2 regions of the Duganella hordei genome follow, and region 2 is predicted to be linked to the other one. Evidence: predicted binding sites of a transcription regulator. Region 2 holds the regulator's gene; the other holds the start of a gene.
The links. Region 2 encodes FNR, which switches genes on or off when oxygen is low (the NO sensors DNR and NnrR bind a similar motif). Its sites were predicted from a motif close to TTGATNNNNATCAA; they were not measured.

Region 1: the regulator FNR is predicted to act here: its motif matches at 2,310-2,323, upstream of ABWW33_RS30355 (OmpW/AlkL family protein).

Annotation. Positions count from the first base shown of each region.
Region 1 covers NZ_BPWI01000024.1:33,282-45,375, reverse strand. Annotated here, with positions in the region: gene ABWW33_RS30365 (NADPH-dependent F420 reductase) at 1-592, opposite strand, end outside; gene ABWW33_RS30360 (LysR family transcriptional regulator) at 704-1,627, shown strand; gene ABWW33_RS30355 (OmpW/AlkL family protein) at 1,629-2,243, opposite strand; gene bufA2 (BufA2 family periplasmic bufferin-type metallophore) at 2,419-2,685, shown strand; gene bufB (MNIO family bufferin maturase) at 2,730-3,560, shown strand; gene ABWW33_RS30340 (HvfC/BufC N-terminal domain-containing protein) at 3,557-4,312, shown strand; gene ABWW33_RS30335 ((2Fe-2S)-binding protein) at 4,404-4,907, shown strand; gene ABWW33_RS30330 (xanthine dehydrogenase family protein molybdopterin-binding subunit) at 4,904-7,102, shown strand; gene soxX (sulfur oxidation c-type cytochrome SoxX) at 7,117-7,521, shown strand; gene ABWW33_RS30320 (SoxY-related AACIE arm protein) at 7,518-7,967, shown strand; gene soxZ (thiosulfate oxidation carrier complex protein SoxZ) at 7,967-8,293, shown strand; gene soxA (sulfur oxidation c-type cytochrome SoxA) at 8,290-9,045, shown strand; gene ABWW33_RS30305 (c-type cytochrome) at 9,058-9,363, shown strand; gene ABWW33_RS30300 (FCSD flavin-binding domain-containing protein) at 9,374-10,636, shown strand; gene ABWW33_RS30295 (efflux transporter outer membrane subunit) at 10,638-12,094, opposite strand, start outside.
Region 2 covers NZ_BPWI01000001.1:838,827-850,920, forward strand. Annotated here, with positions in the region: gene ABWW33_RS03535 (sensor histidine kinase) at 1-1,077, shown strand, start outside; gene ABWW33_RS03540 (response regulator) at 1,064-1,477, shown strand; gene ABWW33_RS03545 (response regulator) at 1,474-2,985, shown strand; gene ABWW33_RS03550 (response regulator) at 2,975-3,613, shown strand; gene fnr (fumarate/nitrate reduction transcriptional regulator Fnr) at 3,782-4,585, shown strand; gene ABWW33_RS03560 (TraR/DksA family transcriptional regulator) at 4,607-4,993, opposite strand; gene yghU (glutathione-dependent disulfide-bond oxidoreductase) at 5,141-5,983, shown strand; gene ABWW33_RS03570 (efflux transporter outer membrane subunit) at 6,118-7,578, shown strand; gene ABWW33_RS03575 (efflux RND transporter periplasmic adaptor subunit) at 7,575-8,855, shown strand; gene ABWW33_RS03580 (ABC transporter ATP-binding protein) at 8,852-9,601, shown strand; gene ABWW33_RS03585 (ABC transporter permease) at 9,601-10,803, shown strand; gene ABWW33_RS03590 (translational machinery protein) at 10,909-11,289, shown strand; gene ABWW33_RS03595 (PEP-CTERM sorting domain-containing protein) at 11,296-12,094, opposite strand, start outside.

The DNA of each region.
Region 1 (12,094 bases), on a different contig from region 2:
AGCGCACCAGGTTCAGCACCGGCAGCGGACCGCCGGGGAATTGCGCCAGGCGTCCGCCGCCATCGAGCGTGCCGAGATCGATGCCGGCAAAGCCGAGTTTCTCGATCAGCTGGCCGACGGTGTGCTTGGCATCGGCGTCGTCGCCCGAGTAGAACAGCACGCGGCGGCCGCCTTCCGCTTGCGGATCCGCGGCCAGCAGCGCCGCGACCAGATGGTTGAAGGCCTTGACCACGCGCGCGCCGGGCAGCAGTTCCGCCACCACGGCGCTGGAGGCGCGTCCGCGCAGGTCGACGGCCTTGAACGACGGCGCCTCAATGGCGTTGTTGGCGTCGATGACGATGCGGCCGTTCCAGGCCGGCAGCTCGCGCACGGCGTCCGCGATGCGGCTCCACTGCACGGCGATGAATATCACGTCGGCCTTGGCGGCTTCCTCGAAGGTGACGGCCTTGATCTGCGGGCCCAGTTCCGCGGTCAGCGCGGCCAGCGATTCCGGGCCGCGGCTGTTGGCGATGGAGGCGGCGATGCCGGCGCGGGACAGTTGGCGTGCGATGGCGGTGCCGATGGCGCCCGCGCCGATGATGGCGATGTTCATATTAGCTCCTTGATGTGAGGGTTGGTATGAACCCAGTATGGCCATGCCGGCCTGATAGCAGTAGTATCAGGTATTTAGTATCACTTTCAATCAAACGTTGAAATGTAACGCATGGAAACCCTGTCCAATCTGGAATCCTTCGTCCGCAGCGCGGAATCGGCCAGTTTCTCGGCGGCCGCCCGGCGGCTGGGGCTGACGCCGGCCGCCGTCAGCCGCAACGTGGCGCAGCTGGAGCGCAACCTCGGCGTGCGCCTGTTCCAGCGCAGCACGCGCGGCCTGAAACTGACCGAGGCCGGCGAGCGCTTCCTGCAGTCGGTCGGCGCGGGGCTGGACAGCATCCAGGGCGCCATCGCCGAAGTGACGGCCAAGGCGGGCGAACCGGCCGGCGTGCTGAAACTGAGCGTGGCGCCGCGTTTCGGCCGCGAACAGATACTGCCGCTGATGCCGGCCTTCATGGCGCGCTATCCGGGTGTGACGCCGGACCTGAGTTTCGACAACCGCCCCGTCGATCTGATCGCCGGCGGTTTCGACGCGGCCATCGGCGGTGGCTTCGAGCTGACGCCGGGCGTGGTGGCGCGCGAGCTGGCGCCGGCACATGTGATACTGGTGGCGTCGCCGTCCTATCTGGAGGGGCGCGAACTGCCCGCCACGCCGGCCGGCCTGGCTTCGCTCGATGCGATTGCGATGCGCTCGCCGCACAGCGGCCGCGTGAAGGTACGCATGCTGCGCAACCGTCACGGCGAGGAGATGGCGGCGCAGCTGAAGCCGCGCGTGTTCATCAACGATCCCGATGCGATCTGCGGCGCGGCCTTGCTGGGGATGGGCGTGGCGCCGCTGGTGGTGGCGGACGTGGCGCAGCACCTGGAGAGCGGCGCCTTGCAGCGCGTGCTGCCGGACTGGTATGAGGACATGGGCCCGATCGCGCTCTACTTCACGAGCCAGAAACTGCTGCCCGCCAAAACGCGGGCCTTCGTGGATTTCCTGACCGAGGCGTTGCGCCAGCAAGGACTGGCCCAACGCTACTCGGCTATCTGACTCAGAAGCGGTAGCCGACGCCGACGCCGACCATCAGCGGATCGACCTTGACGCGGCTGGCCTTGGCGCCGCTGATGAAGACGTCGCTGCGGATCTGCACTTTCTTCACGTCGAAGTTGAGCGACCATTTCTTATCGATGGCGTAGTCAACGCCCGCCTGCAGCGCGAGGCCGAAGCTGTCATGTTCCAGGCCGCCCTTGCCGCCGAGGAGATCGACCTTGGACATCGTGGTGTAGTTCACGCCCGCGCCGACGTACGGCTTGACCGGCGCGTCGAGCACGAAGTGATACTGCAGCAGCAGCGTGGGTGGCAGGTGCTTGAAGCTGCCGATTTTCGCGCCGTCCAGCGACACGTCATGCTTTTGCGGATAGGTGAGCACCAGCTCCGCCGCCAGGTTGGGCGTGAAGAAGTAGGACACGTCGAATTCCGGAATCGTCTTGCTGCTCACGCTGAGGCGGTCGAAGGCGCCGGTGCCGCCGACCGGATCGGATTTGTCGGCGGGGTCCAGGTGCACTGCGCGCACGCGCACCAGCCACGGGGTTTCTTCCGCCATCGCTGCGCTGCCTGCGACCAGGCTCAGGGTGGTCAACACTGCTGCTGCTAAAGACTTGCTCATTTCACTTCCTCTTTTGTCGTCGTTAAGTAACGAGACCAAGTCTATTGACGCGGCGCAGTAAAAACTTTGATCCAAGTCAAAATTGAAAAAATATTTTGTGGCGTGTGTAAGTAATGCGGACATGGCGGCGACAGAGGCATGCAGCACCAACCCAACTTACTTTTTGGAGAACCACATGAACAACATCACCCGTTTCGCAGCAATGGCAGCCACCGTCGCAACCATGGCCATGTCGGCATCGGCGATCGCCGCCACGTCGACCGTCAGCGCCGACGACACCGTGCACTGCGCCGGCATCAACAGCTGCAAGGGCCAGAGCGATTGCGCCACCGCCGAAAACGCATGCAAGGGCCAGAACTCCTGCAAGGGCCACGGCTTCCTCGCCACCAAGGCCGGCGCCTGCTTCGCCAAGAAGGGCAAGATCGTCGACCTGGACAAGTAATTTCAATAGCGCCGGCCCGGCCGGCGCTGATCCGCTGATCATCCATGAACACTACACTGTCATCGCCGGGCTTCGGCCTCGGGCTGCGCCCCGCGCACTACCAGGAAATCATCGACGCGCCGTCCGGCGGGCATGACATCGACTGGTTCGAGATCCTGTCCGAGAACTACATGGTCCCCGGCGGCAAGCCGCTGGCCATGCTGGACCGCATCCGCTGGGACTATCCGATGGCGATGCATGGCGTGTCGATGTCCATCGGTACGCCGCAAGGTCCGTCGCAAGACTATCTGCGCGAGTTGAAGAAGCTGATGCAGCGCGTGCAGCCGCTGTGGGTATCCGACCATCTGTGCTGGACCGGCACGCACGGCACCAATATGCACGACCTGTTCCCGTTGCCTTACACCGAGGAAGCCGTGGCCACCGTGGTGCGCAACGTGAAGCGCGTGCAGGATTACCTGGAGCGCCCGCTGCTGCTGGAGAACGTGTCCAGCTATCTGTCCTTTGAGTCGGACACTTTCAACGAATGGGATTTCGTCGCCGCCGTGGCCGAGGAATCGGACAGCCTGATACTGCTGGACGTGAACAACGTCTACGTCAGCAGCGTCAATCACGGTTTCGATCCGCTGGTTTACCTGGATGCGCTACCCGGGCATCGCGTCCAGCAGATCCACCTCGCCGGTCACAGCGTGCAGGAAGGCTGCATCATCGACACGCACGACCGTGAGGTATCCGATCCGGTGTGGGCGCTGTATGCGGAAGCCTTGCGCCGCTTCGGCCCCGTCGCGACGATGATAGAACGCGACGACAATATCCCGCCGCTGGCCGAGTTGACGGCCGAACTGCGGCGCGCACGCGCTTTCGCGGAGGCGGCATGAGCGCATTGCAGCGGCTTCAGGGCGACTTCCAGGACTACATCCTGGCCGACGAGGCGACCGGCGCCATCCACGCCGCCGTGCGCGAGCAGTACGGCCTGAAGGCCGACGCCCGGCTGGCCATTTATCACCGCGCCTACCGCAGCCGCCTGAAACAGGCGCTGTGCGAGGCGTACGACAAGACATGGACCTTCGTCGGCGACGACATGTTCGCGGACCTGGCCGACAGCTACATCGCCGCGCATCCTTCGCGCCACCCCAACCTGCGCTGGTTCGGCGGCGAGTTTGCCGCACACACGGCGGCGCGGCTGGAGGAATATCCCTTCATCGCCGAACTGGCGAACCTTGAGTGGGCCTTGAGCCTGGCCTTCGACGCCGAGGATGCCCTGCCGCTGGGGACCGCCGAGATGAGCGCGGTGGCGCCGGAGGCGTGGGGCGCGCTGCAATTCAGGCTGCTTCCGTCGGTGCACCTGCTGGATCTGCGCTGGAACGCCGTCGCCCTATGGCAGGCGCTGGGCGCGGGCGACGAACCGCCGGAGGCCGCGGAATCCGGCGCCGTGATGCACTGGCTGATATGGCGCCAGGGTGAGCAGCCGCATTTTCGTTCCCTGTCCGCGCTGGAGGCGGATGCGCTGCGCCTTATCGCAGTCGGCGCCACGTTCGGCGAGGTGTGCGAGGCGGCCGGCGAAGAGGCTATGCTGGCGCTGGCCGGCCATCTTCAGCACTGGCTGGCGCAGGGGATTTTGGCGAAATAAGGCAGAAACAATCTCCGTAATGCAAAGTTTTGGTAGCGGGTGTAGTATCACCAGCGGTCTATTCCCGGCAACCGAAATTCAGGAGATCTGCATGGCTAAGTTGAACGTCAATGGCGTCGTACGAGAATATGAGGCGGAGGACGATATTCCGCTGTTGTGGGTCATCCGCGAGCAGCTAGGCCTGACCGGCACCAAGTTCGGTTGCGGCATGGCGCAATGCGGCGCCTGCACCGTGCACATCGACGGCCAGCCCACCCGCAGCTGCGTCTATCCGGCGGCCGCAGTCACGGCCAACCAGAAAATCACCACCATCGAAGGCCTGTCGAAAGACGGCTCGCATCCGATCCAGAAAGCGTGGGCCGCGCTGGACGTGCCGCAGTGCGGTTTCTGCCAGTCCGGCATGATCATGGCGGCCGCCGCCCTGATCCGCGACAAGCCCAAATGTACCGACGCCGACATCGACGCGGCCATGACCAACATCTGCCGATGCGGCACCTACAACCGCGTGCGCAAGGCGATCCATGTGGCGGTGCGCGGCGGCGATCCGGCAACTGCCGGCCTGAATATCCAGCGTATCGAAGGGAGCAAGGCATGAGCGCCGCGACTGTTTCGGCCTCGCGCCGTGGATTCCTGAAGGGGGCGGCCGCCGGTCTGGTGGTCGCCTTCCATATTCCGTTTGACGCGCTGGCGCAGACCATGGTGCCCGGCGTCGCTCCCGGCGCATCGGCCGCCACGCCCGAGGTCAACGCCTGGGTGGTGGTCAAACCGGACGACACCATCCTGATCCGCATCGCCCGCTCGGAAATGGGCCAGGGCACGCTGACCGGCCTTGCGCAGCTGGTGGCCGAGGAACTCGACGCCGACTGGAGCAAGGTCACCACCGAATATCCGTCGCCGGGCCAGAACCTGGCGCGCAAGCGCGTGTGGGGCAGCTTCTCCACCGGCGGCAGCCGCGGCATCCGCGAGTCGCACGAGTATGTGCGCAAGGGCGGCGCCGTTGCCCGTACCATGCTGGTGCAGGCCGCCGCCGATGCGTGGCAGGTGCCCGCGTCCGAATGCAGCGCCGCCGCCAGCGTGATCACGCACGGCCCGAGCGGCCGCACCGTCAGCTACGGCAAGGTGGCCGAAGCGGCGGCCAAGCTGACCGCGCCGGCCGATGTCGTACTGAAGGATCCCAAGACCTGGAAGCTGGCAGGCAAGCGCCTGGCGCGGCTGGACACGGTCGCCAAGACCACCGGCGCGCAGATCTACGGCATGGACCTGAAGATGCCGGGCATGCTGAACGCGGCCATCAAGGATTGTCCGGTCTTCGGCGGCACGGTGAAGAGCTTCGACGCCTCGGCCATCGAGAAGCGTCCGGGCGTGAAGAAAGTGCTCAAGGTCGGCGACAGCGCGGTGGCGGTGGTGGCCGATACCTGGTGGCGCGCCAAGTCCGCGCTGGATGCGCTGCCGATCGAATGGGACAAGGGCCCGAACGCCAAGCTGTCGAGCAAGGATGTCGCGGCCACGCTGAAGGCCGCGCTGGATGCGCCGGAAGCGGTGGTCGGCAATTCGAACGGCGACGCCAAGGCGGCCATCGCCTCGTCGGTGCGCAAGATCGAGGCGGTGTATTCCTTCCCGTGGCTGAACCACGCGACCATGGAAACCATGAACGCGACCGTGGTGTGGACGCCGGAGCGTTGCGAAGTCTGGACGCCGACCCAGAACGGCGAAGCCGCGCTGGCGGCGACGGCCGAAGCGGCCGGCCTGCCGCCGGCCAAGTGCGACGTCTACAAGATGCACCTGGGCGGTGGCTTCGGCCGCCGTGGCGCCACGCACGACTGGGTGACGCAGGCGGTGAAGATCGCCAAGGAGATGCCGGGCACGCCGGTCAAGCTGATCTGGACCCGCGAAGAGGATATGCTGCACGGTAAATACCATCCGATCACGCAGTGCAAGCTGACGGCGGGTCTGGATGCCAAGGGCAACGTGACCGGCCTGCATATGCGCATCGCCGGCCAGTCCATCCTCGCCTCGCTGGGGCAGACGCTCAAGGACGGCAAGGATCCGGTGGTGTTCCAGGGGCTGAACGCGCCGGGGCCGGAAGCGTCGATAGGCTACAGCTTCCCGAACCTGCTGGTGGACCATGCGATGCGCAATCCGCCGGTGCCGGCCGGCTTCTGGCGCGGCGTGAACCTGAACCAGAATACGATCTACCTCGAATGCTTCATGGACGAACTGGCCCACGCGACCAAGCAGGATCCGCTGGCCTTCCGTCGCAAGCTGATGGCTGACCATCCGAAGCACCTGGCCGTACTGAACGCCGTGGCGGAAAAGGCCGGCTGGGGCACGCCGCCGAAGAAGGGCGTGTTCCGTGGGCTGGCGCAGACCATGGGCTTCGGCAGCTACGTGGCCGCCTGCGCCGAGGTGTCGGTGGACAGCAAGACCGGCAAGGTGAAGATACTGCGCATCGTCGCGGCGACCGATCCAGGGTATGCCGTCAATCCGCAGCAGATCGAGGCGCAGATCGAAGGTTCCTTTGTCTACGGGTTGTCCGCCGCGCTGTATGGCGAGTGCACCTTGAAGGACGGCCAGATGGAACAGCAGAACTTCGACACCTACCAGGTGCTCAAGCTGGACGAGATGCCGAAGGTGGAGTCCATCGTCATGCCGTCGGGCGGGTTCTGGGGTGGTGTCGGCGAGCCGACGATTGCGGTGGCTGCGCCGGCGGTGCTGAACGCGATCTTCGCCGCCACCGGCAAGCGCGTGCGCGACCTGCCGCTGAAGAACCACAGTCTGAAGAAGGCTTAGCGATGCGGGGCGGGATGACAGGTCTGTTCGTACTGGCCATCCTGCTCTGCTGCGCGTCGGCCGGTGCGGCGCCGCTGACGGAGCAACCCGGCGATGCGGCACGCGGCCGCGCCATCGTCGCCAACCGGCAGGTGGGGCTTTGCCTGCTGTGCCATACCGGGCCGATACCCGAGGAGCGTTTTCAAGGGAATCTGGCGCCGGACCTGCGGGGCGCCGGCGGACGCTGGAGCGCCGAACAGCTAAGGGCGCGCATCGTCGATGCCAGCCAGTTCAATCCGGCGACGATCATGCCTTCCTATTACAAGACCGATGGACTTAACCGCGTCGCCGCCGGTTACCAGGGCAAGACCATACTGGACGCGCAGCAGATCGAGGACGTGGTGGCGTGGCTGCAAACATTGAAGGAGGGCGGGCAATGAAGCGTCGCGATGTGCTGGCGGCAGGCGCAGGGCTGGCGATGCTGGCGCTGGTGCGCCCCGTTGCGGCCACGCCGGCCGACATGGCCGCCGCCGTCGCCGCCTTCACCGGTGGTGTGGCGCCGCGCGAGGGCAAGGTCAGGTTCGATATCGCGCAGTTGATCGACAACGGCAACGCGGTGCCGGTCACCGTGGCGGTAGAGAGCGCGATGACTGCGGCCGACCATGTCGCAGCCATCGCCATCTTCAATGAAAAGAATCCGCAGACCGACGTGGCGGTGTTCACATTGGGGCCGCGCGCTGGCAAGGCCGAAGTATCGACGCGTATCCGGCTGGCGACATCGCAGCGGCTGATCGCCGTCGCGCGCATGAGCGATGGCAGCTGCTGGTCAAAATCGGTGGACGTGATCGTCACGCTGGCGGCCTGCATCGAAGGCGAGGCTCCCTGATGGCGCGCGCCCTGATTCATATGCCGGCGACGGCGAAGCGCGGCGAGGTGATCGAGATACGCGCCTTGATCGCGCACGTCATGGAAACCGGCTACCGGCCCGGTGCGGACGGCAAGGTGGTCCCTCGCGACATTATCCGCAAGTTCGTTTGCCGCTACAACGGCGAGCAGGTATTCGGCGCCGAGCTGCACCAGGCGGTGTCCGCCAATCCGTATATCGGGTTCTTCACCGTCGCGACGGAAAGCGGCACGCTGGAGTTCACGTGGGAAGGCGACAACGGCTTTGCGCAGACAGAGAAGATGGACTTGACGGTGAGCGCGGCATGAGAGTCCTTGCCGCGCTGCTGCTGATTTTCTGCATCCCGGCCACTGCCGACGATGCGCGGCGCTCCGGCAGCGAATTCATGAGCGCATCCACGCAAGCCATGCAGCGCGACGATACACTCAATCCCGGCATGCTGTGGGTGAGCGGCGGCGAGGCGCAGTGGAACGCCGCCGCCGGCAAGAGCGGCAAGTCCTGCGCCAGTTGTCATGGTGATGCGCGCACGAGCATGCGTGGCGTGGCGGCGCGCTTTCCCGCGTTCGACGGCGCCAGCAAGATGGCGGTCAACCTGAGCCAGCGCATCAACATCTGCCGCGAACGCAAGCAGCAGGCGCCGGCGTTGCGGCTTGAGAGCGAGGAGTTGCTTGGACTGGAGGCTTATGTGGCGATGCAGTCGCGCGGCCTGCCGGTGGCGCCGCCTCAGGATACGGGAACCAAGGCGGCCGCAGCGCGCGGCAAGGAGCTTTACTTCCAGCGTGTGGGCCAATTGAATTTATCGTGCGCGCAATGCCATGACCAGCAGTGGGGCAAGCGACTGGCCGGCAGCACGATACCGCAAGCGCATGCGGCGGCGTATCCGATCTACCGGCTGGAGTGGCAGGCGATGGGATCGTTGCAGCGAAGGCTGCGCAATTGCCTGAGCGGCGTGCGCGCCGAGATACCGCCGCTGGGGGCGCAGGAACTGGTTCAACTGGAAGCCTGGCTGGCGGTGCGCGACCAGGGTATGCCGATGGAATCGCCGGCAGTTCGGCCATAACAGGAGATAGCGATGTTTTCGAAATCCATACTCATCGCCGCGTTGCTGTTCGCGGCAAGCGTGGCGCGAGCCGATGGCGCGTCGGTTTCCTCCGGCGCCCGGCTTGCCGCGACATGCGCAGCCTGCCACGGCACCAACGGCGCCACCAAAGGTGAAACGCTGCCGCCGATCGCCGGCCAGCCGAAGGAGGCGCTGGTGGCCACGCTGCGCGCATTCAAGTCCGGCTCCCGACAGTCGACCATCATGACCCAGATCGCCAAGGGTTATACCGACGAACAGATCGAACTGCTGGCGGCCTATTTCGCCGCCCTCAAGTAAGGAGGTTGCGATGAAACGACGTCAATTCATACAGGCCGCCGGTATCGGTGCCGGCGCCATGTTGGCCGGCTGCGCCTCCATCGGTGGCACGGCGAAACCGCAGGTGGTAGTGGTCGGCGGTGGCTACGGCGGCGCCACCGCCGCGCGCTACGTGCGCATGTGGAGCGAAGGCGCCATTGACGTCACGCTGGTCGAGCCCAACGCCAGTTTTATCTCCTGCCCGCTGTCGAACCTCGTGCTGGGCGGATCGAAGCAGATCGCCGACCTGACCATGTCCTACGACCGCATGCAGGGCATACGCGTGCTGCGCGACACGGTGACGTCGATCGACACCACCAAGCGTACGCTGGCGCTGGCCGGCGGCGCCACACTGTCCTACGACCGCCTGATCGTGTCGCCCGGCGTGGACTTCATGTGGGACCAACTGCCCGGCATGCTCAAACCCGGTGCGCAGGATGCGGTGCTGCATGCGTGGAAGGCGGGCGCCCAGACCGTGGCCCTGCGCGCGCAGCTGGAGGCTATGCCGGACGGCGGCGTGTATGCGATGACGATCCCGGCCGCGCCTTACCGTTGTCCGCCGGGGCCGTACGAACGCGCATCGCAGATCGCTTTCTACTTCAGCCGCGCCAAGCCGAAATCGAAGGTGCTGATCCTCGACGCCAACGACGACGTGGTCTCCAAGGGACCGCTGTTCAAGAAGGTATGGAAGGAGCGCTACGGCGGCATCATCGAATACCGGCCGTCGTTCCGGGCGACGGACGTGGATGCGTCGTCGCGCACCGTGGTCTCGGAACTGGGCGACAAGGTGCAGGCCAATGTGCTGAATGTGATTCCGCCGCAGCGCGCCGGCGCCATTGCCGTGCAGACCGGGCTGGCGAATGCCAACGGGCGTTGGTGCGCGGTCGATTTCCTCACCTTCGAATCGACGCAGGTGAAGAACATCCACGTGCTGGGCGACGCGATCCAGGTATCGCCGCTGATGCCGAAGTCCGCGCACATGGCCAACCAGCATGCCAAGGTGTGCGCGGCCGCAGTGGTGGACCTGCTGGCCGGCCGCGCGCCGGACGGCCATCCGATGCTGACCAACACCTGCTACAGCTTCGTCTCCGACAAGGACGTGATCCACGTCGCTTCGGTGCACGCCTACGATGCGGAGAAAAAAACGCTGCTGGTGGTGTCCGGCTCCGGCGGCGTGTCGGCGGGACCCAGCGCGCTCGAAGGCGGGTACGCGATGAACTGGGCCCGCAACATCTGGAGCGACACGCTGGGATAAATCACCAGCCGCCGCCTGCCGCGCGGAAGGTGGCGACCGCCGCGCGCGCGTTGTCGGCATTGACGCGCGCCATCTGGTCGCGCGATGCCAGCAACTGGCGCTGTTCTTCCAGCACTTCATACAGGCTGACCGCGCCGCCCTGCCACGCCTGTTCGGAGGCGTCGCGGGCGCGGGTGTGGGCGTCCACTTCCTCGCTCAGTTCGTGGTGCTGCAGTTCCAGCTGGGTCAGCGTGACGACGGCGTTCTCCACGTCCTCCGCCGCGCGCAGCACGGCTTTGCGGTAGGCGGCCAGCGCCTCGGCGTTGGCGCCTTTGGCGCGGGCGACGTCGGCGTCGATGCGGCCGAAATCGAACAGTCGCCAGCGCAGGCCGGCCGCCACCTGCGGCTGCAGCGAGGCGGCGCTCAACAGGCCTGAAGATCCGAGGCTGGTCACGCCCAGTAGCGCCGACAAGGACAGCTTGGGGTAGTACTCCGCCATCGCCGCGCCGATCTGCGCGTTCGACGCGGCCAGCCGGCGTTCGGCGGCGATGATGTCCGGCCGGCGGCGCAGCAGGTCCGCCGGGCCTTGCGACAGTTCGATGGCCGGCACGCCGCTCTCCGCGCCCTGGGCCGGCGGCGCCAGTTCGGCCGCGTAGGTGCCGGGTGCGGCGCCCATCAGCACGTCGAGCCGGTTCAGCTGCACATCCAGTTCGATGCGCAGCGGCGGCACTGTGGCGCGGGCTTGCGACACCAGCGCCTCGGCCTGCGCCGTTTCGCGGCTGGACGCCAGGCCGTCCGCCACCCGCAGCCGCACCAGTTCCAGCAGCCTGGCGTTGGTGGCGATCTGCTCCTGCGCCAGCGCGATGCGGCGCTGCGCACCGCGCACGCGGAAGTAGGCGTCGGCCGCTTCCGCCGTCACCGATACCCGCACGCCGAGACGGTCCGCCTCCGCCGCCTGCGCCTCGGCGCTGGCGCCCTGCGCGCCGCGCTTCAAACCGCCCGCCACGTCCAGCTCCCAGCTGGCGCCGATGCCGGCGTTGTACAGCGACTGCTCGCGGTTGTAGCCGGGCGTTGCGCTGGCCAGCCGGCCCTCGGGGCTATTCAGAGATTGCCGCTGATGCGCGATTCCGGCCGACAGCGCCCCCTCCGGCAGCAGCCGCGCATCGGCCAGCCGCGACGCGGCGCGCGCCTGGTCGACCCGCGCCATGGCCGCCGCCAGGTCCAGGTTCTGCTCCAGCACCCGCGTGACGATGCGCTGCAGGGCCGGGTCGTTGAAGCCGTTCCACCAGGTGTCCAGCGCCGGCGCCGGCAGCGCCGTCTTGCGCTCGGCCAGAGCGCCCGAGGTATGAAAACTGGCCGCCAGCGGCGCGTCCGGACGCTGGTATTCCGGCCCCGTTGCGCAGCCGGCCAGCGTCAATAATGCCAGCAGGCTGGCCGCGGCCACCGCTGAAACCCGCATTCCTGCTGGCTTTGCGGCCG
Region 2 (12,094 bases):
GTCGACGCCATCATCACCATCGACGAGCAGGGCGTGATGGAGCGCCTGAACCCGGCCGCGCAGCGCCTGTTCGGCTACAGCGAGGCCGAGGCGGCCGGCCGCAACGTGTCGATGCTGATGCCGCAGCCGCACCGCGCGCTGCACGACGGCTACCTGGCGCACTACCGCGAGACGGGCGAACAGCGCATCATCGGCAAGGGCCGCGAAGTCGAGGGCTTGCGCAAGGATGGCAGCGTGTTCCCGATGGAGCTGTCGGTGGTCGAGATGCAGCTGGGCGCGCGGCGCATGTTCACCGGCATGGTGCGCGACATTTCCGAGCGCAAGCTGGCGGAGGAGCACAACCGCCGCCTGATGCAGGAGATCAGCAGCGCCAACGAGGAACTGACCAACTTCGCCTACGTGGTGTCGCACGACCTGAAGGCGCCGCTGCGCGGCATCGGCTCGCTGGCCGACTGGCTGGCCACCGACTACGCCGAGCAGTTCAACGACGAAGGCAAGGAACACATGCGGCTGCTGATCAACCGGGTGCACCGCATGGGCAGCCTGATCGACGGCATCCTGCAGTATTCGCGCGTGGGCCGGGTCAAGGAAGCGCATACGCCGGTCGACCTGAACCGGCTGCTGGCCGACGTGGTGGACCTGCTGGCGCCGCCGCCGCGGTTCCGCATCACGGTCGCGCCGGGCCTGCCGACCGTGCTGATCGAGCCGACCCGCATCCAGCAGGTGTTCCACAACCTGATTTCCAACGCCATCAAATACATGGACAAGCCGGACGGGCGGATCGACATCGATTGCGCCGACGACGGCAGCCACTGGCGCTTCAGCGTGCGCGACAACGGCCCCGGCATCGAGCAGCGCCATTTCGAGCGCATCTTCCAGCTGTTCCAGACGCTGGCCTCGCGCGACCGGGTCGAGAGCACCGGCGTGGGGCTGGCGCTGGCCAAGAAAATCGTAGAAATGTATCAGGGACGGATCTGGCTTGAATCGCAGACCGGGCAGGGCAGCACGTTCTGGTTCACGCTGCCCAAGTCCTCTCCGTCGCAACCCAGAACAGGACAAGCCCATGAAAGTGAGTAACAAACCCATCCTGCTGGTCGAAGACGACCACGTCGACATCATGACGATCAAGCGGGCATTGAAGGAAATCCACGTCGGCAACGCCGTGATCAGCATGGAAAACGGCGAGGCTGGCCTGGAGTATCTGCGCGACCCGGCGCAGGAACGGCCCTGCATCATCCTGCTGGACTTGAACATGCCGATCATGAACGGCATCGAGTTCCTGCAGCAGATCAAGCTCGACCCGTCGCTGCGGCGCATCCCGGTGGTGGTGCTGACCACCTCCGAGGAGCAGCAGGACAAGGTGCGCAGCTTCGACCTGGGCGTGGCCGGCTACATGGCCAAGCCGGTCGACTACCGCCGCTTCGTCGAGATGATGCGCTCGATCGACCTGTACTGGACCATCAGCGAGATGCCGTGAACGCCGACCTTGCCGACAACGGCGCCGGCGCCCCAGCGGTATTGCGGGTGCTGATCGTCGAGGATGACGTGGTCGACCGCATGGCGTGCCGGCGCGCCTTCGCTGCCGATGCCACCGGCGGCTTTGCGCTGCTGGAGGCCGACAGCGGCGAGCGCGGGCTCGAGCTGGCGCGCGAGCAGCGGCCCGACTGCATCCTGCTCGACTACCATCTGCCGGACCTGACCGGCCTCGAATTCCTGGCCCACCTGAACGCCGACGGCGCCGGCCAGGCCATCCCGGTGATGATGCTGACCGGGGCCGACAGCGCCGCCGTGGCGGCCGAGGCGATGCGGCGCGGCGCGCGCGACTACCTGGTCAAGGACGTCGACGGCCGCTACCTGGAATTCCTGCCGGGGGCGATCCACCGCATGCTGCGCGAGCAGCGCCTGCTCAACGACAAGCGCCAGGCCGAGGCGCAGTTCCGCACGCTGGTCGAGCAGATGCAGGCCATCACCTACATCGCCGAGCTGGGCGAGGGCGGCGCGCTGCGCTACATCAGTCCGCAGATCGGCATGCTTGGCTTCACCCCCGCCGAGTGGCTGGCCGACCCCGGGCTGCACGGGCGGCAGATGGATCCGGCGCAGCGCGCGTCCACGCTGCGCGCGCTGGACGATTGCCGCCGCGACGGCAGCCCGCTGCGGCTGGAATACCGGCTGTCGGCACGCGACGGCCAGGCGCTGTGGTTCCGCGACCAGGCCGAGCTGGTGCGCGACGACGAGGGACGGCCGCTGTTCATGCAGGGCATCATGATCGACATCACCCAGAATAAGCTGACTGAACAGGCCTTGCTGGCGTCGCAGCAGGCGCAGCGCGACCTGGCGGCGCACCAGGAAAGAATCAAGGAACACGAGCGCAAGCGCATCGCCCAGGAAATCCATGACGAGCTGGGCGGCCTGCTGACCGGCATCAAGGCCTATATCTCGGTCAGCATGGACCGCGGCGCGGCGGCCGGTGCGGCGCCCGAGCCCTTGCTGGCCGAGGCGGCCGGACTGGCCCAGGACGCGATCGAGACGGTGCGCCGGGTCATCACCGACCTGCGGCCCAGCGTGCTCGACCAGCTGGGCGTGTGGGCCGCGCTGGAATGGTATGCGGAGCAGATCGAACGCCGCTCCGGCCTGCACTGCGCCTGCGCCATCAGCCCGGCCGCGTCGGCGCTGGAGCTGGGCGCCGAGCGCAGCACGATGCTGTTCCGCATCGCGCAGGAAGCGCTGACCAATGTGGTGCGGCACGCCGAGGCCAGCGCGGTGCAGCTGCGGGTAGACTACGCCGACGGCGTGCTGCAGCTGCGCATCGACGACGACGGCAAGGGTATCGCGGCCGAGCGCTTGCTCAATCGCGAGTCCTGGGGCATCCTCGGCATGCACGAACGCAGCCGTCATTTCGACGGCGAATTGAAAATCACCGGCAGGCCGGGGCAGGGCACGACCCTGCTGCTGCGCCTGCCATTGGACGCACACCATGAGCAATAATCCCATCCGCGTGCTGCTGGTCGACGACCACGCGATCGCCCGCAACGGCGTGCGCTTGATGCTGAGCACGGTCGACGACATCCGCGTCGACGGCGAAGCCTGCAACGCCAACGAGGCGCTGCAGCTGGCGCAGGCGCAGGAATTCGACGTGGCGCTGCTCGACATCACCATGCCCGGCAAGAACGGGCTGGAGCTGCTCAAGCAGTTGCGCGCCGAGCGGCCCAAGCTGGCGGTGCTGATGCTGAGCACCTACGCCGAAGATATCTACGCCGTGCGCGCGCTCAAGCTGGGCGCGGCCGGCTACCTGACCAAGGATGCGCCAACCACGGCGCTGGTGGCGGCGGTGCGCAAGGCCGCATCCGGGGGCAAGCACGTGAGCCCGGCCCTGCTGGAAAAGCTGGCCAGCCTGATCGGCGGCGGCGAGGTGGGCAAGCTCGAGGCGCTGTCGAACCGCGAGCTGGAGGTGTTCAAGCTGATCGCGGCCGGCGAATCGCTGGTGCGCATCGGCGAGACGCTGCACCTGAGCCCCAACACGGTGACCACCTACCGCGCCCGCATCCTGGAGAAAATGGGCCTCGACAGCAATGCCGAGCTGACCCGGTATGCGTTGGAGCACGGCATCATCTAGTTTCATATTGCAAAGGTTGTAGGGGAAGCCCTACAGATTTCTGTCCGGACTCCCCTACGCGACACGGCAGCGAAGCCCGATAACCGCGCGGCCGCCGATCGCCGATACTGTCTCCATACCGCAGCCAACGCTCAGATGCTGCGAAAAACACAACAGGGAGCAGCGAACATGACGACCAACCTCCAACTGGCAACACACAATGGCGGTGCCGTGAGCAGCAGCCAGAACAAATGCGCGATGTGCGGCTTGAAGAACCTGTGCCTGCCGGTGGGGCTGAACGACGCCGAGGTCAGCCGCCTCGACAAGATCATCGGCCGCCGCCGCCGCGTCGAACGCGACGAAAACCTGTGCCGCATGGAACAGCCGTTCAACAACCTGTATGCCGTGCGTTTCGGCCATTTCAAGACCTCGCGCGTCAACCACCGCGGCGAGCAGCAGATTACCGGCTTCCAGATGGCCGGCGAGCTGCTGGGCATGGACGCCATCGGCACCGGCCAGCACGGTTGCGGCGTGGTGGCGCTGGAAGACAGCGAAGTGTGCGAGATCCCGTTCGCCCGGCTGCAGGAATTGTTCGCCGACGTGCCGCAGCTGCTGCAGCACTTCCACCGCATCATGAGCCAGGAAATCATGCGCGAGCAAAACGCGATGATGTTTCTCGCCAATATGCGGGCCGAGCAGCGCTTCGCCTTGTTCCTGCTGAATCTGTCGACGCGCTATGCGGCGCGCGGCTACTCCCCCAACAGCTACCAGCTGCGCATGTCGCGCGAGGACATCGGCGACTACCTGGGCCTGACCATCGAAAGCATCAGCCGGCTGCTGTCGCGCTTTCGCAGCAACGGCTGGATACGGGTCGACAAGCGCGACCTGACCATTGTCGACCGCGCCAGCCTCGAGGCGCTGGCGACCGGCGCCGACCAGGACGGCACCAAGGTGGCCGCCAAGGCGCTCGGCCGCACGCCGGCGGTGGCCTGAGGCAGTGAGCCTGCCGCCGGCTCAGCCCGGCGCGCGTCCCGACCGTTCGACCGCCGTCTGGCAATCCACGCACGTCTGGGCGCTGGGCTCGGCCCGCAAACGGGCCGCCGCGATGGCCGCGCCGCACTGCACGCAGGTGCCGTAGCTGCCCGCGCGCACGCGTTCCAGCGCCTCGTCGACGGCGCGCAATTCCATCAATTCGTGATTGAGCAGCGCGATGTCGGTGTCGCTGAGCTGGCACGCTTCGGCCTGGTCGGCATCGATCGCGTAGCTATTAAACAGCGCCATCTGCTGTTGCTCGTCGGCCTGGTGCAGGCGCTGGCGCAACTGCTGCGCCAGTTCGCGGCGCCGCAGCAGCAGACTACTGTTGAGCTCGTCTATGACGTGGGCGCTGCTGTCGGGACTCATGTCGATCTCCATTCACTTGTTCAATGCAGCCATCGTAGAGACTCGCCCGTGCAATTTGATTGATGCAAATCAAAAAGGGCCGGCTTCGGATAGAATGGTTTTTCGCGCGCAAGCAGCAGCTTGCACGCTCACTGTGAGGAGAGATGCATGACGGATCCATCGAAGTATGTACCGCCGGCGATCTGGGTCGCGCCGGCATCGTCGGGCGGCACGTTCGGCAACATCAACCGCCCGGTCGCCGGCGCCACCCACGAACAGGAACTGCCGGTCGGCAAGCATCCGCTGCAACTGTATTCGCTGGGCACGCCCAACGGCGTGAAGGTCACCATCATGCTGGAAGAGCTGCTGGCGCTCGGCCATGGCGGCGCCGAATACGACGCCTGGCTGATCCGCATCAACGAGGGCGCCCAGTTCTCCAGCGGCTTTGTGGCGGTCAATCCCAACTCCAAGATCCCCGCGCTGGTCGACCGCAGCGGCGCGCAGCCGCTGCGCGTGTTCGAGTCCGGCTCCATCCTGATGTATCTGGCGGAAAAGTTCGGCGCCTTCCTGCCCACGGAAACGGCGGCGCGCACCGAAACCCTGAACTGGCTGTTCTGGCAGATGGGTTCGGCGCCGTTTGTCGGCGGCGGCTTCGGCCACTTTTACGCCTACGCGCCGGAAAAGCTGCAATATCCAATCGACCGCTATGCGATGGAAACCAAGCGCCAGCTCGACGTGCTGGACCGCCAGCTGGCCGAACACCGCTACGTCGCCGGTGACGAGTACACGATCGCCGACATGGCGGTCTGGCCGTGGTACGGCGGCATGGTGCTGGGGCAGTTGTACAGCGCCGCCGAATTCCTGTCGGTGCACGAGTACCGGCATGTGCGGCGTTGGGCCGACGAGATCGCCGCGCGTCCGGCCGTCATCCGCGGCCGCAAGGTGAACCGCACGTTCGGCAACCCCCAAGACCAGGTGCTGGAGCGGCACGACGCCGCGGATCTGGACTGACGCCGGCCGCTGGCATCGACGTCGGACCGAGGCACTGAAACACCGTGCCTGCGGTGCGTTTTGATCTGGATCATGGTTTTTTCACTCACTTGCTCTCATAGTAAAAGCCCGTTCGGCCCAAACGAGAGCATGTCATGTACCACACCAACGTCGCGCCGCCGACGGCGGCCATCCGGCTCGGAAGGGCGGGGGCGCCGCTGTTGTTGGCCTGTCTGACCGGCTGCAGCCTGCTGCGCCCGGTCGATCTGCCGCCGCCGGCGCCGGCGTTCCAGCCGCCGCCGGCCTGGTCTTCCGGCCACACCGCCACGTCCTCCGCGTCCGATGGCGCCGCGCTTGCCGGCTGGTGGCGCCGCTTCGACGATCCGCTGCTCGAGCAGTTGGTGACGCGCGCCCTGCAAGCGAACACCAGCATCGCGTCGGCGCGCGCTTCGCTGCAGCAGGCGCGCGCCACGCGCGATGCCGCAGCCGCAGCGCTGGCCACCACCGTGGTCGGCAGCGCCCAGGCCCAGCGTAGCAAGCTCGACGGGGCGTCCGCCACCAATAGCTACAACCTGGGCTTCGATGCCAGCTGGGAACCGGACCTGTTTGGCGCCAACCATCATGCACTGGCGGCCGGTGCGGCCACGCTGCAGGCCAGCGCGGCCACGCTGGCCAACGTGCAGGTCTCGGTCGCCGCCGAGGTGGCGCGCAGTTATATCGAACTGCGCGGCATCCAGGCACGGCAAGTCATCGCCCGCGACAACCTGGCCAGCCAGCAGGCCACGCAGCAGATTACCGCATGGCGGGTCCAGGCCGGACTACTGACTTCGCTGGAGCAGCAGCAAGCGATCACCGCCACCGAGCAGGCCGCGGCCCAGTTGCCGGTGCTGGAGAGCAGCCGGGCGTTGCTGGCCCACAGCCTGGCCGTGCTGTGCGGGCAGGCGCCGGCCGCGCTCGACGACGCGCTGGCGCCGCCGCAGGCGATACCCGCCGGCGGCGCAGAGCTGGCGCTGAGCCTGCCGGCCGCCACACTGCGCCAGCGTCCCGACGTGCGCGCGGCCGAAGCCCAGCTCGAAGCGGCCCGCGCCAAAGTGGCCCAGGCCGACGCCGCGCGCTACCCGGTGCTGCGTCTCGAGGGATCGCTGGGATTGAGTGGACTTGCCGCGGGCGGCAGCGGCGCGGCGCTGCTGCGCACCTTGCTGGGCAGCGTGGCGGGCAATGTGTTTGACGGCGGCGCCAGCGCGGCCCAGCTGCGGCTGCAACGCGGCGCGCTGGCGCAAGCGCAGGCCGGCTATCTGGCGACGCTGCTGACCGCGTTGCAGGAAGTGGAGGATGCGCTGGCCGCGCAGGCGGCCGACCGTCTGCGCCTCGATCATTTGCGGCTGGCCGCCGCGGCGGCCGACAGCGCCGCGCTGCTGGCGCGGCAGCGCTACGCCAGCGGCCTGGTGGACTTTCAAACCGTACTGGAAACCCAGCGCGCGCTCTACACGTCGCAGGACGGCGTGGCAACCGCCAGCGCCAACGTCGGCACCGACCAGGTGCGCCTGTACAAGGCACTGGGCGGCGGCTGGCAACCCGACGGCGGTGCCGCACCGATGAAGGGAAGCACACCATGAATCAACGTATGGCAGCACCGGCCGTCGTCATCGACGCACCACCACGCCCCTGGTGGCGGCGCGCCGCCGTGTGGGGCGCCGCGTTGGCGCTGCTGGCGGCCGGCGCGGCGGCGTACGCGTGGCGGCAGCATGCCCAGGCGGCACGGGCTCCCGCCTATGTCACGGTGCCGGTCAAGCGCGGCAGCGTCACGCTCAGCGTCACCGCCAACGGCACCTTGCAGCCGACCCGCGCGGTCAATATCGGCAGCGAGCTGTCGGGCACGGTGGGGCGCGTGCTGGTCGACGTCAACGACCAGGTGCGCGCCGGCCAGGTGCTGGTCCAGCTCGACACGGCCAAGCTGCAGGACCAGATCGTGCGCTCGCGCGCCGCGCTGGCCGCCGCCAGGGCCGAGCTGGCGCAAAGCCAGGCCAGCCTGGCGGAGGCGCGCGCGGCACTGGGACGGCTGGAGGAAGTGGCCCGCCTGTCCGGAGGCAAGGTGCCCTCGCGCGCCGAACTCGACACCGGCCGGGCCACGCTGGCGCGGGCCCAGGCGGCCGAGCTGAGCGCCGCCGCCAACGTACAGAGCGCCCAGGCCACGCTGTCGACCGACAGCACCAACCTGGCGCGCGCCTCGATCCGCTCGCCGATCGACGGCGTGGTGCTGAGCCGCAGCGTCGATCCCGGCAACGCGGTGGCCGCCTCGCTGCAGGCGGTGACGCTGTTTTCGCTGGCCGAGGACCTGCGCCATCTGCGCCTGCTGGTCAATGTCGACGAAGCCGACGTCGGCGCCGTGCGCGTGGGCCAGCCGGCCACCTTCAGCGTCAGCGCCTATGCGGACCGCAGCTATCCGGCGGTGGTCACCCGGGTGTCGTACGGCTCGACCATCACCGAGAACGTGGTCACCTACGTGGCCTACCTTGAAGTCGACAACGCCGACCTGAGCCTGCGTCCCGGCATGACGGCCACCGCCGTCATCCGCGCGGCGGTACACGACGACGTGCTGCTGATACCCAACAGCGCGCTGCGCTTCACGCCCAGCGACACCGCAGCGGCGGCAGCGCCGGCGGGCATGGTGTCGCGCCTGATGCCACGCCTGCCCGGACGGGCGCCGCGCCAGGCCGGCGTCGCCGACGCCTCCGCCTCCGCGCGACGCACATTGTGGCTGCTGAGCGACGGCGTGCCGCGCGAGCAGGTGGTCACGCTCGGCATCAGCGACGGCCGCTACACGGAAGTGAGCGGCCCAGGGCTGCGACCAGGCATGCTGGTGATCACCGACCAGCGCTCGGCGGCGCCATGAACGGCGACAGCGCCGCGCCGCTGATACGGCTGCGCGAAGTATGCAAGCGCTACGGTCACGGCGCAGCCGCGCTGACGGCGCTGGACCGGGTCAGCCTGGATATCGCGCAGGGTGAGTTTGTCGCCATCATGGGACCCAGCGGTTCGGGCAAGTCAACCGCGATGAATCTGCTGGGCTGCCTCGACACGCCCAGCAGCGGCCAATACCTGTTTCACCAGATCGACGTGGGCGCCGCCACCCGCGACCAGCGCGCCCGCTTGCGCCGCCGTTATCTGGGCTTCGTGTTCCAGGGATTCAATCTGCTGGCGCGCACCTCGGCCCAAGAAAACGTCGAACTGCCGCTGCTGTACCGGGGCGAGAACGCCGCGCGCCGCCACGCGCTGGCGGCGGCCGCGCTGGCCGCTGTCGGCCTGGCCGGCTGGGAGACGCATACGCCGTCCGAACTGTCGGGCGGACAGCAGCAGCGGGTGGCGATCGCGCGCGCCATCGTCAGCGCGCCGTCGCTGCTGCTGGCGGACGAGCCGACCGGCAACCTTGACAGCCAGCGTAGCCGCGAGATCATGGAACTGCTGGCGCGCCTGAATCGCGAGCAAGGCATCACGGTGGTGATGGTGACGCACGAGCCGGACATGGCGCTGTACGCGCAGCGCATCGTGCGCTTCCTCGACGGCCGCATCGAGAGCGACGAAGCGAACTTGCAGCCAGTGCCCATGCCGGCCGCGTCGGGCGAGAAGGCGGTGAGCTGATGCTGTTCAATACCATTCTGCTGGCGTTGCGTTCGATCCGGCGCAACCTGCTGCGCTCCTTCCTGACCATGCTGGGCATCGTCATCGGCGTCGGCGCCGTCATCGCCATGGTCACGCTGGGCAACGGCGCCACCAAGGCGGTGCAGGACCAGATCTCCAGCCTGGGCAGCAATCTGCTGATGGTGCGGCCTGGCCAGCGCCTGGGCCAGGGCAGCGGCGGCGCGCCGGCGTTCAAGGAGGCCGACGCCGAGGCCATCGCGCTGCAGATCGGTGGCATACGCGCCGTGGCGGCCGAGAGCCGCAGCGGCGCCACCGTGGTGGCCAACGGCCGCAACTGGAGCACCACCGTCACCGGCGGCAGTGCCGACTGGCCCACCGCCGCCAACTGGACGCTGGCCGCCGGTCGCCCGTTCGACGATGGCGAGCAGCGCGCGGGCGCCGCCGTGTGCGCGCTGGGCGCCACGGTGGCGCGCGCCTTGTTCGGCAACCGCGACGCGCTGGGCGAGCGGCTGCGCATCAAGCAGTTCTCGTGCGTGATCGTGGCGCTGCTGGCGGCCAAGGGGCAGGGCGCGATGGGCAACGACCAGGACGATCTCGTGCTGCTGCCGCTGCACACGCTGCAGCGCCGCGTCACCGGCAACCAGCGCGTGAACACCTTGCTCATTTCGATGGAGCAGGGCAGCGACAGCAAGGCGCTGCAGGCGCGCCTGGTGCAGCTGCTGCGCGAGCGGCGCAAGCTGGCCGCCGGCGAGGAAGACAACTTCAACGTGCTCGACACGCGCCAGCTGGCCGACACCATGTCGGGCACGACGCGCGTGATGACCACGCTGCTGGCGGCGGTGGCGGCGGTCAGCCTGCTGGTGGGCGGTATCGGCATCATGAACATCATGCTGGTCAGCGTCACCGAGCGCACGCGCGAGATCGGCCTGCGGCTGGCCATCGGCGCGCTGGAACGCGACGTGTTGCTGCAGTTCCTGATCGAGGCCATGGTGCTGGCCGCGCTGGGCGGCCTGGCCGGGGTGCTGCTGGCGGCGGTGGCCACCGCCGTGCTGGCCCGCGCGATGCAGCTGCCCTACCTGTTCAATCCGGGAGTGAACCTGCTGTCCTTCGTGTTCTCGACCGGGATAGGGGTGGTGTTCGGCTACGTGCCGGCGCGGCGCGCGGCGCGGCTCGATCCGATCGAAGCGCTTCGCCATGAATAGAAGAGAAGGGAAAGAGCAGGGCGCCTCATGGCTAGTTTTGATGCAGGTCAAAGTTTTTTCACCTGCCGAACCGCATAGTGGCGTTTTCAACCAAGGAGTAGCGATATGTCATTCAACCATGTCGTTGCATGGATCGACCATGCACAGACCCATCTGATCCGCTTCAATGCCGATACCTCGTCCATTGAAGTGATCAAGACCGATTCCCACCATCCCCACCTGCACGTGAAGTCCGCCGGCGGCGCCGGTCATGCCGCCGAGAGCGCGCGCTACTTCGACGACGTGGCCAAGGCGCTGGCTCCGTCGCGTGAAATCCTGCTGGTGGGTCCGGGCATGGAAAAGCTGGCGCTGATGAAGCACCTGCTCAAGCACCATCACGAGGTGGCCGAGCGAGTGATGAGCATAGAGACGGTGGACCACCCCAGCGACGGCGAGCTGCTCAAATATGCACGCAAATATTTCGTCAAGGCCGACATGATGCTGTGATCCGTATCAAACCTGCCCTGCCTTGACACGCCTCCGTGATCGCAGCAGTACCGGAGCTGCCGCAAGCAACACCAGGCTCAAGGTCGATGGTTCGGGGACCGATAAGGCATTTTGGATATCCACGAAGGCCGTTGGCGTTCCCCGCGATGCGTCCGGGATAGTCAGATCCCACTGCCATGCCCACTCCAGGTTTGGCTTGCCGAGCACGGAATGGTTGTCGCTCGTTGGCCACGCCAGAGACGTGGGCAGGGAGTCCCGCAGTTGGCTGCCAACAGGCGAAAAGTAGCGGGTGGGCGGCGGAAAGAACTGGTAGTATCCAGCCCCCATCTCGTAGCGATCCGGCATTACTCCAGCGTCCGCAGTCGTGCTCACCACCGATCCGCGGGGTGATTTTTGTCTGATCACCTCGGGACTTACCCAGAGCAACGAGTCATAGTCACTGGGGCTCTCGATGGCTAAATTGATATCCAGGTCAGACTGATTGAAAAGAAACAGGTGAATGTCCAGCGGGTTGTCGGTGAAATTGTTAATGATCACTGATTCCTGGAGGAAGGAACGATCGCTGGCGTGCGTGACATTATATTGGGTGGCGAGCCGAAAGCGATTATCAGGGTCGCGGAATTCAAATCTCACACCGTGATTGCCGAGGAAGATCGTGTCGGTCAAGCTAAGGCTGCTAACCGGCCGCTCCGGGCCTGAGTCCAGTCGGTACCACCATGACTGAGAGAAACTGTGGCTTCCCGTATAGCCGTTGGGATTTCTTGTCCAGGAGTTCGTGCTTGCCGGATCGAGCTCAACGCTTGAG